Regions from separate parts of the Microlunatus spumicola genome, predicted to be linked through region 1. Evidence: predicted binding sites of a transcription regulator. Region 1 holds the regulator's gene; each other region holds the start of a gene.
What was found. The regulator LexA, encoded in region 1, represses DNA repair genes until DNA is damaged. The targets are predictions, from matches to a motif close to TCGAACANNTGTTCGA.

Region 2: ABD665_RS07840 (DUF222 domain-containing protein) is a predicted target of LexA. The motif match lies at 4,469-4,484, and genes of this name have one in related genera.
Region 3: ABD665_RS04815 (DUF222 domain-containing protein) is a predicted target of LexA. The motif match lies at 4,632-4,647, and genes of this name have one in related genera.

The regions. Positions count from the first base shown of each region.
Region 1 covers NZ_BAAAYR010000001.1:40,431-46,136, reverse strand. The annotation lists gene ABD665_RS00220 (vitamin B12-dependent ribonucleotide reductase) at 1-18, opposite strand, end outside; gene nrdR (transcriptional regulator NrdR) at 241-810, opposite strand; gene ABD665_RS00210 (DUF2752 domain-containing protein) at 1,239-1,670, opposite strand; gene ABD665_RS00205 (RDD family protein) at 2,124-2,663, shown strand; gene ABD665_RS00200 (hypothetical protein) at 2,689-3,075, opposite strand; gene lexA (transcriptional repressor LexA) at 3,435-4,271, shown strand; gene ABD665_RS00190 (ATP-dependent DNA helicase) at 4,312-5,706, opposite strand, start outside.
Region 2 covers NZ_BAAAYR010000001.1:1,702,637-1,708,342, forward strand. The annotation lists gene ABD665_RS07825 (O-antigen ligase family protein) at 1-979, shown strand, start outside; gene ABD665_RS07830 (hypothetical protein) at 983-1,564, shown strand; gene ABD665_RS07835 (polysaccharide biosynthesis protein) at 1,561-2,904, shown strand; gene ABD665_RS07840 (DUF222 domain-containing protein) at 3,066-4,436, opposite strand; gene ABD665_RS07845 (sugar transferase) at 4,666-5,706, opposite strand, start outside.
Region 3 covers NZ_BAAAYR010000001.1:1,064,181-1,069,886, reverse strand. The annotation lists gene ABD665_RS04835 (amino acid permease) at 1-1,392, opposite strand, end outside; gene ABD665_RS04830 (CPBP family glutamic-type intramembrane protease) at 1,548-2,630, shown strand; gene ABD665_RS04825 (GNAT family N-acetyltransferase) at 2,711-3,748, shown strand; gene ABD665_RS04820 (aminoglycoside phosphotransferase family protein) at 3,759-4,595, shown strand; gene ABD665_RS04815 (DUF222 domain-containing protein) at 4,835-5,706, shown strand, end outside.

The sequences.
Region 1 (5,706 bases):
ACGCGTGGTCTCGGACATGTGTCCTTCTCTCCTGACGTGCATCCCTGCTCGTATAGAACGGTCTGCGCTGGGTTGGTAGTCCCCGTGGTGCTCGTCCTGCGGGTCGTTCTTGTCCTGCTGCGTCGCCGCTGCGACGGTCGCCCCGGGGGTGACGACGGTGCGCGGCGGGAGTGGTACCGGAGCCGGGTGCGCGCTGCCTTCCCCTGCGACGCGCTCCCGGCCCCGGAGTCGGGGCGCCCCTCAGGGCGGTGGGCGGCCGCCGTCGCCGGCGGGCCGGCGCCTCGGGGTGAGGCGGTGCGGGGTGAAGCTGCCGACCTTGGCGTCGGCGACCGGGACCGGGATCAGCGGCTCGATGCCGGCTGGCTCGCCCTCGGCCCGCAGCAGCGCGATCTCGGCCTCGAAGTCGTCGACCGAGCGGAACTGGCGGTAGACGCTGGCGAAGCGGAGGTAGGCCACCTGGTCGAGGTCGCGCAACGGGCCGAGGATCGCGACGCCGACCTCGTCGGCGGGGACCTCGGGCTGGCCGGAGGCCCGCAGGCAGTCCTCGACGAGCTGGCCGAGGCGGGCGAGCTGCTCCTCCGTCACCGGCCGGCCCTTGCAGGCCTTGCGGACCCCGGAGACCGCCTTGTCGCGGCTGAACGGCTCGACGACGCCGCTGCGCTTGACCACGACGAGCTGCATCTGCTCGACCGTGGTGAAGCGCCGCGCGCACACCGGGCACTGACGGCGACGGCGGATGCTGCCGCCGTCCTCGGCGGTCCGCGAGTCGAGGACCTTGGAGTCGCCGTGGCGGCAGTACGGGCAGTGCACGACGGGCTCCTCTCGACCGGCTGGCGACCTGCTCAGCGCCCTCCCTGGGGACAACCCTGGGGAGGACGTGTGGATCAGGCTGTGGACTTCTGTGGGTAACCGACCACAAGTTGTGGATGAACTACAGCGGTGTAACCACTAGATGTAGTGACCCTACGACCGAGGTCCATTCTGCGCAAGAGGACTGACACTTCGGGCGCGGCGTGTCGTGGGGACACGCCGCGACGCGCCGGTGACACGCCGGGGACACGCCCGGGACACGCCGGCGACGGCTCGCCGGGCGGCGATCTGGGCGAGGGGAAGGCGCGACGCGAGGGGTCCGACCCGCACGCGGTGGGCGCGACCGAGCGACCGCCGGGCCGGAGGGCGCGCGCGGGAGGGAGCGGTGGTGACGGGGCGACGCCACGGGGACCGCGGCGCGCCAAGGCTCAGAGCAGGTTGCGCAGCACCGTGTAGACGATGGCGACGACGAAGAAGGCCGCGAGCCGCTGGCGCTGGGTCGTCCTGACGAGACGGGTGCGCAGACCGGCCGGCGGGCGGACGACGGGCCCGCCCAGGGCCTCGACGACCCACAGCACCCCGAGGACGCCCAGCACGGCGATCCCGACCAGCGCGACCGGGTTGAAGGCGAAGGCCGCAGCGACGTCGCCGTGCAGCAGCGCGCTGCCCATCCGGGTACCGCCGCACAGCGGGCAGTCCCAGCCGGTGACGACCCGGAACGGGCAGCTGACCCCGACCCCCGTGGTCGCGTAGAGGGCGCTCAGCCCGAGGCCGAGCGCGAAGAAGCCGGTGAGCGGCCGGAGCGCGCTCGTGGCGCGGAACCCGACCCGGGCACCGCGGTCGACCTCGAGGTGCGCCACGCCGCCATTCTGCCGCGACCTGGGGCCGCGCGGACCCGGCTCGCCCTAACGTGGGCGACGGGCCGGCCGACCGGACCGGCCGCAACGGCACCGAGGAGCAGCGTGAGCGACCAGCCGCCCGACCGACCGCTCTCGGGTGGGGACGCCGCGGACCGTCGCCCCACGTCGGCCGGGCCGTCGTCGTCATCGGGCTCCCCCACGTCCGCCGGACCCTTCTACGGCCCGGTGCGTCGGCACCCCGCCCCCACGGAGGGCCGGCCGGACGGGCGCCCCGTCCCACCGCGGCCGGCCGGCACGCCGGGTGCCGCCGCCCCGCTGTCCCCGGCGGCCTCCGCACCGCACCAGGGGCTCGCTCCCGCCGGAGCTCCCGCTCCCTGGCCCCCACCCGGCTCGGGCTGGTCCCCCGCGGGTCCGCAGCCGCCGGCGTACGGGTCGTGGTCCCAGACGCCACCGATGGTCCAGCCGTGGGGTCACGTGCCCCCGGGGACCTTCGCCGGTGGCTGGCCGGTCCCCCTGCGCCGCGACTACGCCTCCTGGGGACGCCGAGTGGCGGGCGCCGCGATCGACGCCGTCCCGGGCTGGGTGGCCGCGACGGTGCTCGCCGTCGCCTACCTGCCGACCTACCTCGGCTTCTTCCGCGGTGACCTGACCGTGCCGCCCCGCTACGGCCTGCTCGTCGTCGGCACGGTGCTCTACCTCGGCGCCTTCGGGCTCGCGGTCTGGAACCGCTACTTCCTCGCCGGCCGCACCGGCCAGACCATCGGCAAGCGCATCATGAAGACGTGGCTCGTGGGCCGGGCGTCGGGGCGGCCGATCGGGCCGCTCGACGCCTTCGTCCGCGACCTGCTCCACGTGCTGGACGGCGCCGCGTACGTCGGCTACCTCTGGCCCCTCTGGGACGACGAGCACCAGACGCTCGCGGACAAGATCGCGCAGACCGTCGTGGTGCGGACGCCGGTGCCGCCGCTTGCTCCGCACGAGCGCCGGACCTGAACCGCCGGCCGGCAGCCGGCGGGCGTCAGGGCTGGACGAGGACGGGAGCCGACGCCGAGCTGTGGCTCGGGCTGTAGCCCTCGCTCGTCACGCGGAGCGCGGTCAGCCCCACGACCGCGATGCTCGCGGCCACCAGCGCGGCCGCGACGACCAGCACGACGGCCAGGCCGCGCTCGGTGAGGTGCCACGTGCGGGCGACCGGTGCCGCCGCGACGCCCTCGCACGCCCGGGGGCCCGGTCGACGTCCGGCGACGGCCGGCGCCGTGAAGCGCACCCGGCGCGGGCGTGCGGTGGGGCCGACTCCCGGACCGGGGCGCCGGGGGGTCGTCCGCGTGGGCGCAGGGCCCGGGCGACCCACCCGCACCTCGGTGCTCGGTCGGTCCAGGACGGGCTCGGCGAATGCGACACTCATCGTGATGCTCCTCAGCGGGTCGGGCGTCCGGTCGAACGTAGGTTCGATCGAACGCGTGTTCGATGTGTATCGCACCGCAGGCTCGAGCGCAAGCACATTCGAATCGGTGTTCGACGACGTCATGTCCCAGAGCACACCAGAGGGGTCTGACAAAATCCGTCGGGCGCGGGTCCGGCGGGCGCGCACCAGGTGTCGTCGGGCGCGCACGTCAGAAGTGGAACGCCGGTCGATCGGCCTCCCGCCAGTGCACAGACTGCGGGGCTCCAGGCCGGCCCGATTGGGCGGCCGTTGCACATCCGGCCGCGACACGCTCGAACAGGTGTTTGAATGTGTTCGACGTCATCCCTAAAGTGCCGTTCATGGCTCACGACGACACGCCTGACACCCCGCTCTCCGCACCTGAGCGTCCCGGCCGACGCCGAGGGCGGCCCACCAAGGCCGAGGTCGCGGCGCAGCTCGGCGAGTCCGCGTCGGTCAGCTCGCTGCCGGACGGGCCCGCCGACAGCACGGGCCTCACCCCGCGCCAGCGTCGGATCCTCGAGGTCATCCGCGACACGGTCGAGTCCCGGGGCTACCCGCCCAGCATCCGCGAGATGGGTGAGGCGGTCGGCCTGGCCAGCTCGTCGAGCGTCTCCCACCAGCTGCGCGCGCTGGAGCAGAAGGGCTTCCTGCGCCGCGACCCCAACCGGCCGCGCGCGCTCGAGGTGCTGCTGCCCGGCGAGGACCGGCGTGCCGCCGCATCAGCCCCGGCCGCGCCGTCGCTCCCGAGCAGCCGCCCGCGGCTCGTCGAGATGGACGACTCCGGCGTCAACGCCTACCCCGAGCCCGTGCACGTGCCCGTCCTCGGCCGTATCGCGGCCGGCGGGCCGATCCTCGCCGAGGAGCGCGTGGAGGACGTCTTCGCCCTGCCCCGCCAGCTCGTCGGCGAGGGCACGATGTTCACCCTCGAGGTCCGCGGCGACTCGATGATCGACGCCGCCATCTGCGACGGGGACTGGGTGGTCGTGCGCCAGCAGCCGAACGCGGACAACGGCGACATCGTGGCCGCCCTGCTGGACAACGAGGCCACGGTCAAGACGTTCAAGCGGGAGCCCGGCCACGTGTGGCTGCTCCCCCACAACCCGGCCTACAGCCCGATCGACGGCAACCACGCCACGATCCTGGGCAAGGTCGTCGCGGTCCTCCGCCGCCTCTGAGCGGTCTGCTCGCGCGGGCGCGCCGCCGTCGAGCGGCGCGCTAGTCGCGCTCCGCCAGCCGACGCAGCGCGCCCACCGCGGTCTCGCGGTCGGTGGTCTCCCACATGTCCGGCATGGACGCCCGCAGGAACGAGCCGTAGCGGGCCGTCACCAGCCGCGGGTCGAGCACCGCGACCACGCCGCGGTCGCTGCTCCTGCGGACGAGGCGACCCGAACCCTGGGCGAGGAGCAGCGCGGCGTGCGTCGCCGCCACGCTCATGAAGCCGTTCCCCCCGGCGTCGGCCACGGCCTTCTGCCGCGCGAGGGTGAGCGGCTCGTCCGGCCTCGGGAACGGGATCCGGTCGATGATCACGAGCTGGCAGGTCGCGCCGGGCACGTCGACGCCCTGCCACAGCGAGAGCGTGCCGAAGAGGCTCGTCGTCTCCTCCGCGCTGAAGCGGCGGGTCAGCTCCGAGAGCTGGGCGTCGCCCTGGCACAGGACGGTCAGCTTGGGCAGCTGGCGGCGTACGTGCACGGCCGCCGCCTCCGCGGCCCGACGGGACGAGAAGAGCCCGAGCGTCCGGCCGCCGGCAGCCCACACGAGCTCGGCGATCTCGTCGAGGACCTCCTTGGACATGCCGTCGCGCCCGGGGGTCGGCAGCGTCCGAGCCACGTAGCGGATCGCCTGGTGGCGGTAGTCGAAGGGCGAGCCGACGTCGAGGCCGCGCCACGGCACCACCGCGTCGTCGGCGGACGGATCGTCCGCGCTCGGTCCGACGTACGCCTCGGGGGCGTCGTCGCGGTCGCGCGCCCGGAGGCCGAGGCTGCTGGCGCTCGGCCCGAAGTCGTCGCCCAGCTTGAGCGTGGCCGAGGTGAGGACCACGGTCCGGTCGCCGAACACGGCCGAGCGCATCAGGCCGGCCACGGAGAGCGGGGCGACCCGCGCCTCGCGCCCGGACCGCTCGCGCTCGGTCACCCACACGACGTCGTAGACGGACAGCGCCGCCATCCGCTCGGCGACGTCGAGCACCTCGCTGACGGCCGCGGCGGCCTGCCGCTGCTCCGGGCTCGCCTTCTCGGCGCCGGTGGTCAGCCCCGACACGGCGGCACGGGCGGCCGCGCGGACGCGCTGGGCCGCCGCGACGAACGCCGACGACGGGTCCTCGACCCGCTCCAGCGGCGACTCGTCGAGCGCGGTGCGCAGCTCGTCGGCGGACTCGAGCAGGTCGAGGGCGGTCTCGTCGGTCAGGAAGGTGACCGCGCGCTTGCCGACCCGGTCCACCTGCTGCGGGCTCAGCTCGCCGGACGCGGCGCCGGTCACGCGTGCGACGAGCTCGTGCGCCTCGTCCACGACCACGGCGTGGTGCTCGGGGAGCGCCGTGCCGCCGTGCATCGCGTCGATCGCCAGCAGCGCGTGGTTGGTGACGACGAGGCTCGCGGACCGGGCGCGGTCGCG
Region 2 (5,706 bases), 1.7 Mb from region 1:
CGCCGCCCTCGCGCCCGCGATCGACGACCGGACCTCGACCACCCTGCTTCGCTCCTGGTTCGTGCTCGGCATCGGCCTGTCGCTCGTCGCGGTCATCGAGTCCCTGCTGCAGACGAACCCGCTGTCGCCGTACTACAGCTTCGACCAGCACTGGGCGCTCTACCGGGTGAGCACCACGCTCGGCCACCCGCTGATGAACGGCACGTTCTTCTCCATCACGGCCTGCCTCGCGGCGTTCACCATGACCCGCGCGAACGGACCGCGCGGCACGGCGTTCATCTGCTTCGCCGCCTGCGCGCTCGCCGCCGGCCTGACCGGCTCGCGAAGCGGCGTGTACGCCCTGGTCAGCGGCCTCGCGGTCGGCCTGCTCGTCACCCTGGTCTCGGGGCGCACCAGCATCGCCAACAAGCTGCTCGGCATCGTGCTCGGCGTGGTCGCGCTGGTCGTCCTCCCCGCGCTCCCGACCATCGCCGGCCGCGCGGGCAGCGCCGAGGGCGCCGCCTCCAGCCTCTACCGCGACTACGTCGTCCGTCTCGCCGGCCGGCTCTTCCTCGAGCGGCCGATCGTCGGCTACGGACCGGGCAACTCCGCCATCGCGACCGCCCAGTCCGGGGCCGTGCTCCCCCTCGAGAACTCGGTGCTCGGCACCCTGGTCAGCGGTGGCGTCATCGGCACGGCCGCCCTGCTCGTCATGGTCGTGATCGTCATCGTGCGGGTCGCCCGCAGCGGTCGGGCGGACGGCATCGCCGCCATCGCCGCGTACGTCGTCGCCGGCGCCGCCTTCCCGCTGTGGGAGAGCAACCCGGCGGCCCTCGTCGCGGTCGGCCTCATCGTCATCGCGACCAAGGCGAGCGCCCGCGAGCGGCAGACCGACGAGGTGACCGCCTCCGGGCTGCGCGCGCCCGGGCTGGCGGAGGCCGTACGCGCGCCGCGAGGAGCCCGGCCGTTGACCACGCCCGTCGCCGCGCGGGTGCGCTGACCGATGATCTCGACGCACGCCGACTACGAGCGCTACCTGCGCGACGACCTCACGGCCGCCGGGCTGTCCCGCTGGACGTTCGTGCAGCGGTTCCGTCGGCCGGAGGTCCACTACCTGCGGGTGCTCCGGCGGGTGGAGCTCCTCCTCGCGCAGCCCGGCATCGTCGCGCGGGTCCAGCGGTCCTGGCACCGCTGGCACCTCCTGCGCCTGTCGACCCGGCTCGGGCTGACCATCCCGCCCAACGTCTTCGGACCGGGCCTCGGCATCGCCCACTACGGCAGCATCGTCGTGCACTCGCGGGCCAAGGTCGGTGCCTGGTGCCGGATCAACTCGGCGACGAACATCGGCCTCAGCCCGAGCGGCGTGCCCACCATCGGGGACTACTGCTACATCGCCCCCGGCGCCGTGATCTACGGCGGCATCACCATCGGTGACCGGGTCGTCGTCGGCGCGAACGCCGTCGTCGGGCGCGACGTGCCCGACGGCGTGACCGTGGCCGGTGCCCCCGCCCGGGTCGTCTCCCAGGCGGACTCGGCCGTGATGATGCCCGACTTCGTCCCCGTGCCGCGCCCCACCCAGCCATGAGCGCGGCGACGCCGACGCCGAAGGTGCGGTCCCGCTCGGACGTGCTGACGACGGGCGTCGCGGCGCTGGTCCTCTTCCCCGGCTTCGCGTTCTCCTTCGTCCTGTCCTGGCTCGTCGGGACGTCCCGCAGCGACGAGCTCCTGCTGGCGGCGTCCGTGTCCCTCACGCTCACCAACGTGGTCGGCAACGCGATCGAGGCCAACAGCGTCGCGGAGATGGGCCGCCTCATCGGTCGCGGCACCCCGCCCGGCCGGCAGGTGCTGCGCTCCTACTCGCGCCGGATCTTCCTCTTCGCCCTCGCCACCTGCGTGGCCGTCGGGCTGCCGCTGACCATCGTGTACGCGTTCCGCCGGACCGACCCGTACCAGTTCGCCGCGCTCGCCGGCGTCATGCTGCTGATGGCGCTGGTCGGCGGCGTCTCGAGCGCGTTCTCCGGGCTCAACATCGCCCACGGGCGGGTCGCGCTGCCGATCAGCCTGCAGTCACTGCGCACGGTCGTGCCGATCGTCCTCGTGCTGGCCTGGCCGACCGCCCCGCTGTACGTCTACGCCGCCGGCTTCGTCCTCGGCGAGCTGGTCCGGCTCACCATCCTCTACCGCACCTCCCGGCGCCTCCCCTCCAGCGACGAGGCGTCGACCATCCCGACCCGCGGGCTGGTGTGGCAGTCGGCCTCCGCGCTGACCGCCCAGTCCGGGCCCGTGACGGACCGCATCTTCCTCGCCCGCAGCCCCGTCGGCTCGCTGTCGTCGTACGAGATGGCGGACAAGCTCTTCTTCGCCGCCTCCCAGGTCGTGAACCTCGGCCTCGTCGTCCGCCGCCTCTCCCGCTGGGCCCGGCTCCCCAGCTACGAGCCGGCGGCCGGGCGGGCGATGTTCCGCAAGGACTTCGGCATCCTCCTCGCCGTGAACGTCGCGGTCGGCCTCGTCGGCTCGGGCGTCTGCTTGCTGGCGAGCACGTTCGACTTCCTCCCCTCGCCCTGGCTCCAGGGCCTGCGGTGGGGCGCGATCCTCTTCCTCTCCATGCCGTTCAGCCTCTGCATCTCCTGCGGCGGCCGCATGCTGATCATCGCCCGTCGGCAACGGCTGCTCGTGTGGTTCGCGGCGACGTTCGCCGTGCTGAACGCCCTGGCCGACTGGCTGTTCTTCGTGCTCTTCGGCCCGATCGGCATCCCGATCGCCACCGCCCTCGTACGGCTCATCTCGGCGATCCTCTACCTGATCGTCGTCACCCGGCTCCTCCCCCAGATCATCGGCTCGGACCTCCCGCCCGCGGACAAGGAAGAGACGGAAGCCGCCACGGCCTACGTCGACGCCGAGTCCATCAGCGGCGACCGCGCCTGACGCGCCGCTGACGGCTCGCTTCCTGAGCAGCTGCGCGCCCGGCCGCGACCGGTCAGCCCGACTGCTGGCCCCACGCACGCGCGGTGGGGCGCGGTCGAGCCAAGGTCGCCCACCCGTCCGACCGCAGGTACCGGACGAACCGCACCAACCCGCCCGACCCATCACCGCCGCAGCACCTCGCCCCGCTGCCGGGCGAGGACGCGGACGTTGCGCAGTGGCCGCTGGTCCGGGTCGACCCAGCGCGGTGGCACCCACGCAGGCAGCCCGTCGACCATGAGGCACGTCCAACCCCGACCCGCGAAGTTGTGGTGGTGCCACGCACACAGCAGGGTCAGGTTGTCGAGGTCCGTCGCGCCGCCGTCGACCCACGCGGTGACGTGGTGGCGTTCGCACCACTCCGGTGGTCGGTCGCAGCCGGGGAAGCTGCAGCCGCCGTCACGGGCGACCAGGGCCATCGTCTGCCCGGGTGTGGCGAGGCGGCGGCTGCGGCCGAGCTGGAGGACCACGCCGGTCGGGCTGACCAGGGTCGGGTAGACCTCGGCCTCGTCGGTCAGGTCGACGACTGTTCCGCCGGACAGGACGGTGCCGTCGCTGGTCACGCCCCACCGCCGGCGCGCGACGAGGTCACCCTCGGGGATCGTGACGATCACCGTGCTCGGCGTCCCGCCCGCGTCGGGCAGGGTCCCCGACCGCAGCAGCCGGTCGCAGACCTCTTCCAGCGCGTCGTGGGTGCGCTGTCCGTGGTGTCGGGGATCGTCCTGCTGGACCTCACGCCCGTCGTCCAGCACCACCGTCGTGAGCCGCGGCTTCGCGAGCGGACCTAGGACGGCCCGCAGCTTCGCCCCGACCGGCCCGGTGAGTCGTCCCTCGACCGACCACATCCCGTCGCGCAGCCGCGTGAACGCCAGGTGCCGCCGGTCCTGGTTGAGGTCCTCCTGGGGTCGGGTGCCGTCCGGGTCGATCCGCTCCACGACCTGCTCGGCCAGGGTCCGGAGCTCGCGCGGCGGGAACACCGCCGCGAACTGGGCCAGCAGCCCGTCCGCCGCCTCCAGGTCCGCCGGGTCGAACCCCCGGTGCTCCACCTTCGCCAGCGCCCGCAGGCACACGTCGAGCTGCTCCGGCGACGCCATCCCCGCGCGCTGCACCCCGGCCAACGCCGGACGCAGCGGCTCAAGCGGCTCGCCGGTCATCGCCACCCGCACGCCCAGCGCCTCCGCCGCCCGGACCCGACGGGCCGCCTCACCACGCGAGAGCCGCAGGGCCCACGACAGCTCGGCGGTGACGTTCGGCTGGGTCAGCTTGGCCGGGAGGTTCCGCGCCTCGACGTCGCGGACGACACGGTGGTCGACCAGGGCCAACCCGTTCCGCACGCGCTCCAGGTCCTGCAGGAACCGCACGAACCCCTCGTCGTCCAAGACGTCACACCCGCCCGCCTCCACCGCCTCGACCAGCCCGTCCACAGCGGAGCGGAACGCATCGAGGGCGCGGTCGACCGACGTCGCCTCCCGCTCCTCGACCCCCGCGATCCCCATGAGGCGAACCTACGGACACCCTCTGACAGTTTTCGATCAGGTGTTCGACTCGCTAGGTCGTGCTGCTCCGGGTTCGGCAGGCGCGTCACGACTCGCGCGCCCTTCGACGAGCTCAGGGAACGTGACTGGACTCCTCGAGAAGGTCACAGCACAACGAGAACCGCCCGCCTCCTGAACCCTGCGTACGGGTCCGGGAGACGGGCGGTGCGGTCTCGGTGAGGCTGAGCCCCTAGTAGGCCCCGCTGGACCCGAGGACGGCGGCGACGGTGCGCCAGATGATGACCAGGTCCTGGAAGAGCGACCAGTTCTCGACGTAGTAGAGGTCGAGGCGGACCGACTCCTCCCACGACAGGTCGGAGCGTCCGCTGACCTGCCACAGGCCGGTGATGCCGGGCTTCACGAGGAGCCGGCGGTGCACCATGTCGGAGTAGGTCATGACCTCGTCGCGCAGCGGCGGGCGAGGCCCGACGATGCTCATCTGCCCGGCCAGCACGTTGAAGAGCTGGGGCAGCTCGTCGAGGCTGAAGCGCCGCAGCACCTTGCCCAGCGAGGTGACCCGCGGGTCGTCGCGCATCTTGAACAGCGGCCCGGCGCCCTGGTTGAGGTCCAGGAGGTTCATCCGGACCTTGTCGGCGTCCTGCCGCATCGAGCGGAACTTGAGCATGCCGAACGGCTGCCCGTTCAGGCCGATGCGCTCGGAGCGGTAGAAGACCGGGCCCGGGCTGGTGACCTTGACGAGGATCGCGATGACGATCATCACCGGCGAGAGCAGCGTGACGGCCAGGGCGGCACCGAAGGCGTCGACCGCGTGCTTGCCGAACTTGCCCGCCCCGCGGTACTGCGGCTTGTCCACGTGCAGCAGGGGCAGACCGGCGACCGGTCGCACCTGGAGGCGCGGGCCGGCCACGTCGACGACGCCGGGCGCCACGACCAGGTCGGTGCCGGTGGCCTCGAGCTGCCAGGCCAGGGCCCGCATGCCCTCGTTGCCGAAGAACTCGGTGTTGCTGACCGCGACCATGTCGGCCTGGGTGGCCTCGACGGCGTCGATCACGGTGGACTCGTCGCCGAGCACCGGTACGTGGTGGCCCTCGATGTCCAGGACGCGGCCGGCGTGGCCCCAGCCCGGCTCGCACACGCCGACGACCCGGAAGCCCGCGTTCGGGTCGCGCTCGAAGACCTTGGCCATCGCCACGGCCGCGCGGTGCGACCCGACGACGAGCACGCTCGACAGGTAGCGACGCTGCGCTCGCTGCTTGTGCAGCCAGCTGCG
Region 3 (5,706 bases), 1.0 Mb from region 1:
GAAGGCGAGGAAGACGATCACCCACCCGGCGAACACGACCCAGGTGATCCAGTGCAGGCTCGACAGGATGTAGGCGCAGGCGAGGATCGACAGCACCGGCGTGACCGGGTAGCCCGGGACCTTGAACGCGCGGGGCAGGTCGGGTTCGCGGACCCGCAGGATGATCACGCCGAGCGAGACGATCACGAACGCGGTCAGCGTGCCGATCGACACCACGTCGATGAGGTAGTCCAGCGGCACGAAGGCCGCGAGGATGGCGACGGCGATCGCGACGATGATCGTGTTGTTGACCGGCGTGCCCGTCCGCGTGCTGACCTTGGCGAACACCGGCGGGAGCATGCCGTCGCGGCCCATCGCGAAGAGGATGCGGGTCTGCCCGTAGAGCGTGACGAGCGTGACGGAGAAGATCGAGATCACGGCGCCGAGGGCGAGGATCGTGCCCCAGATGTTCGCTCCGGTGACGACCTCGAGGATCTTGGCCAGCCCCGCCTCCTGCTGCCCCTCGAACTCCGTCCACGGCTGCGTGCCGAGCGCCGCGAAGGCCACCAGCACGTAGAAGACGATCACGATGATCAGCGCCGCGATCAGGGCGCGCGGCATGGTTCGCTGCGGGTCCTTGACCTCGTCGCCGGCGGTGGAGACGGCGTCCAGGCCGATGAAGGAGAAGAAGATCGTGCCGGCGGCGGTGCCGACCGCCGCCTTGCCCAGCGGGGTGAAGTCGCTGAAGTTGCTGCCGTTGAACGCGGTGAGCGCGATCACCACGAACATCAGCAGCACGCCCAGCTTGATCACGACCATGATCGCGTTGGCCCGGGCCGACTCGCTGGCCCCGCGCAGCAGCAGCAGCATGCAGAGCCCGACGAGGACCACCGCGGGCAGGTTGATCAACCCGGTCGGCGCGTCGGGATCGGCGGCGAAGGGGGCGTAGAGCAGGGCCTGGGGGAGCGAGAAGCCGAAGATGTTGCTGACGGCCTCGTTGAGGTAGCCCGACCAGCCGACGGCGACCGCCGCGGTCGAGACGCCGTACTCCAGCAGCAGGCAGGCGGCCACGCCCATGGCGACGACCTCGCCGAGGGTCGCGTACGCGTACGAGTAGGTGCTGCCCGAGACCGGCACCGACGACGCCAGCTCGGCGTAGCAGATCGCGGCGAGCCCGGCGGCGATGCCCGCGAGGATGAAGGACACGATCACGGCCGGTCCGGCCTCGGGCACAGCCTGGCCGAGCACGAAGAAGATGCCCGTGCCGATGGTGGCGCCGACGCCGAACATCGTCAGCTGGAAGGTGCCGATCGTGCGTTCCAGGCGCGGTCCGTGCGGGTTGGCGCTCTCGCCCACCGGCTTGCGGCGCCAGAGCTCGCCGCGCAACCCGGGTCGAACGGTCGAGGTGCTCATACGGCTCCGATCCCCGGCGTCGCGCCGGGACACCCCGGCGACGTGCGACGTAGTCTCCCGGCCCCGCCCCGCCTTGACCAGACCCTCGCCGCAGCGCGTACGCAACGGTTGCGTGTCAGCGGGGGCGAGCGGGCGACAGGTGGGAGGGTGGCGGCATGTGGAGCCTCGACCTCCCGCCGGTGCAGGGGCGGCTCGAGGCGCGGCGCGCTGGACGGCTGTGGAGCCGGCCGCGGAGCCGACGGCGCGACCCGACGCTGCTGCCCGACCACCCGGTCGCCTACCACCAGCTGCTGCGCGGCCCCCGGTGGCGCTGGTGGCGCCCCCTGGTCTCCCTCGCCGTCCTGGTGGGGCTGCTCTTCGCGCTGTTCCTCGTGATCTTCCCCGGGTACGCCGGTCTCGACGCCCTGCTGCCCGACGCGTGGGTCGGGACGCTGGACGAGGACTTCAGCCCGATCACCGCGAACGCGACGGACCTCCTGCTGGCCGGCCTCATCCCGGTGTCGGCGCTCGCCGTCGCGGTGGCGCACAAGGTCCGCCCGCGGTGGGTCGCCTCCGTGCGCGGCGGTCTGCGCTGGCGCTGGCTCGGCCGCTGCGCCCTGGTCGTCGCGCCGGTGTGGGTGGTGTACCTGGGTCTCGGCTTCTTCGTCGACCCGACCGCGCCCGACCGCCCGGACCACTGGGTCCTGCTGCTCGTGATGGCCCTGGTGGTGACCCCGTTCCAGGCGGCGGGGGAGGAGTTCCTCTTCCGCGGCTGGCTCGTGCAGAACCTCGGCGCGTACTTCGCCCGCCCCGTCGCCGGCCTCGTCGTCACGACGGTCGTGTCCGCGGCGCTGTTCGGCCTCGCGCACGGCAGCCCCGACCCGTGGGTGCTGCTGAGCATCGCGACCCTGGCGGTGGCGGCGTGCCTCGCCAACTGGCGCACCGGCGGGCTCGAGGCCGGGATCGCCATGCACGCGGTGAACAACGTCGGTGTGGGCATCGTGACGATCACGTACGGCGGCTACGCGGACTCGTTCGTCGACGAGACCACGACCGGCTCCCCGTTCGACTTCTTCCCCGGCCTGGTCGTGCACGCGATCGCCGTCGCGCTGATCCTCTGGCAGGCCCGGCGCTCCCGGATCGACCGGACGACCCGCCCCGTGCTCGAGCCCGCCGTCGAGCCCGCGCCGTGGGCGTACGGGCAGCCGATCCCGGTGGACCCGCCCGATGCGACGTGGTTCGCGCCGCTCGGTCGCTGACGCCGTACGCCCCTGAGCCTGTCGAAGGGCCTGAAGACGGTCGGCACCACCCCTGCGCCTCGGGCTGACAGACTTCCGGTGTGCCCGAACCAGCGACGTCCGAGCGGCCGACCCTGCCCGAGGGCTGGTCGGCCCGGGTGCCCGGCGACGGTGACATCGGGGCGCTGACCGCCCTGCTCGCCGCCAACCGGCGCAGCGGCAGCACGCCCGTGGACGTCGCGACCCTGACCTCGCTCGTCGTCGGGCCCGCCAGCTGGACCCGGCGCCAGCTCGTCGTCCACGACCCCGCGGGCACGCTCGTGGGCTGGGGCGTGGTGCACGACCGTGCGAACGGGCGGACGGAGGTCAGCGTCCTCGTGGCGCCCGACGCGCCCGCCCAGGACGCGATCGCCGACGGCCTCTTCGCCTGGGCGGACCGCAAGGGTGCCGAGGTCGCCGCGCTCCGCCGGACCCCGCGTACGCAGCTCGACTCGGCCGCCGAGTCGGACGACCAGCGCCAGCGTGGCTGGTTGGCCGGCGCCGGCTACGAGTGCGTCCGCACCTGGCTCCACATGGTCCGCCCGGTCGTCCCCGCCGAGGCCGAGCCCGGCGTGCTGCCGGGGCCGCGTCCGGGCGTCCGCGTGCGGCGGGTCCGCGAGCACGGCAACGGGCTGCCCACGGCCGAGGACCTCCAGACGGTGCACCTCGTGCTGGAGCAGTCGTTCGCCGACCACTTCAACTCCTACCGCGAGGGCTTCGCCGAGTTCGTCGTGCGGCTGCAGGAGGACCCCTGGCACCGGTGGGACCACTGGTGGATCGCCGAGGTCGAGCTCGACGGCGCGTGGCACCCGGGCGGGGCGCTGATCAGCTCGGTCTCCCCGCCGGACGCCTCCGGCGCCTACGGCAGCTACGTCGACTACATCGGCGTGCACCGCCGGGCGCGGGGACGCGGGGTCGCCAAGGCGCTGCTCTACACGGTCATCGCCGACGCCGCCCGCCGCGGGCGCAACCGGGTCTCGCTCGAGGTCGACGCGGACTCCTCGACGAACGCGGACGGCCTCTACCTCTCGCTCGGGTGGGTCGTCGACCACCGCACCGAGTCCTGGCACCGCTACCGCGACGCAGGCACCGAGGGGTGAGGCGCGGCGGGTGCCGGTCGTGGTGAACCCCCACGACCGGGTGCTGCAGGCCGTCGCGGCCGAGTGGGACCTCCGGGTGGAGGGCCCGACGCCGGAGGGCACGCGGGCGGGTGTGCCCGTGCGCACCGCCTCGGGCGAGGCGGCGCTGCTCGAGCACGCGCCGGACGCTTCGGCGTACGAGCACCTGGCCCTGCGCGCGTGGGACGGCCGGGATGCGGTCCGGCTGCTGCGCGCCGACCCGCGGCGGCACCTGCTGCTCACCGAGCGGACCGACCCCGACGACGACCTCCGGACCCTCGACGTGTGGGAGGCGTGCACCGAGGTCGGGAACCTCTACGCCGTCCTGCACCGCACGCCGATCCCGCAGCCGCCCCGCCTCGCCGACCTCGCGCCAGGCTGGGCAGCCGACCTCGACCTGCCCGCCGTGCGCGCAGCCGTGCCGCGGCGGTTCCTGGAGCAGGTGCGGGCGTGGACGCCGGGCCTCGTCGACCCCGCCGAGGCCGGACCCGCGCTGCTGCACGGCGACCTGCGTCCCGCGACCGTCCGGGCGACCGCGGACCGTCGGTGGGTGGCCGTCGCGCCGCGGCCCGTGACCGGCGACCCCGCGTACGAGGTCGCCGCGGTCCTCCTGCGCTGGGACGGGGCCGAGGCCAGCGAGGACCTGCGCGGCGACCTGCTCGAACGCTTCTACGCCGTCGTCGACGCCGCCGGGCTGGACGAGGACCGCGCGCGGGCCTGGGTCGTCGTCCGGACGGTCGTCGAGCTGGCGGCCTCCTTCGCGCGGGGGAGCGTGCCCGCCGAGCAGGTCACGTGGGCGACGACGGTCGTCAAGGCCGTGCAGCGCTGAACGGGTGTTGTCCACCTCGCGCTGGTGTTGTGCGGTTCGCTCAGGTGTTCGATTCTGTCGGTAGAGGGCCGTAGGTTCGGTTCATGGCGCTGCGGGTGGTGGACGAGGTCGAGGGACTCCCTCACCCGGCCTCGCGGCGGCTGTGCTCACTGCTCGACGAGCTGGCGTCGCTGACCGCGGACGCGCTGGGCGGCGTGGACGACGAGTCGTCCGAGGCCGACCTGGTCGACCAGATCGCGGTGCTGGAACGGCTGCGGGCCGCGGTGGCGGCGGTTCAGGCGGCGACGGTGGTGAGGTTCGCACGGGCGCGGGTGGAGCGTCAGCTGGCCCTGGACGTTCACCCGCGTGACGTCGGGCGCGGGATCGCGGAGGAGATCGGGCTCGCGTGCCGGCTGTCGCCCACAGCTGCCGCCCGGCGGTTGTCGTCAGCTCGGGCCTGGTGGTTTGACCTGCCGCAAACGTACGCCGCCCTTTCGTCGGGCGCGGTGAGCGAACAGACGGCCGAGGCGGTCGTGACCGAGACGCGGCACCTCGACGGGGCGACCCGTCGTGCGGCCGACGCACGGCTGCACGCGGCTGATCTCACTGCCAAGGGCGTTCGCGACGCCGCCGCGCTGGCCCGCCGGTACGCGTACGAGGCGGACCGTGAGGCCTACGTCGCCCGGGGCAGGCACGAGCGCAAGCATCGCCGCGTCGGTCTGCGGCCGGCGCCGGACACGATGAGCGTGTTGTCGGGTTACCTGCCGGTCGAGCAGGGCGTCGCCTGCCTGGCCGCGTTACGGCGCCACACCGACGGCGTTGTCGCCACGGGCGACGAGCGGACGCGTGGGCAGATCATGGCCGACACCCTCGTCGAGCGACTGACCGGTCAGGCCACCGCGACCGACGTTCCGGTCGAGGTGCAGATCGTCATGCCCGCCGAGCTCCCCACCGATCCGCACTCGTCACGCACCGCGACGATCGCCGGCGCGGGGCCGTTGCCCGGTCCGCTGGCCCACGCGGTCGTCGACGCGAGCGGTGGGGTGAAGCGGTGGCGGATCGTGCACGCCACCCTCGCCGGCCACGTGGTCGGGCTCGAAGCCAGGAGGCGGAGGTTCACTGGGCCGTTGGG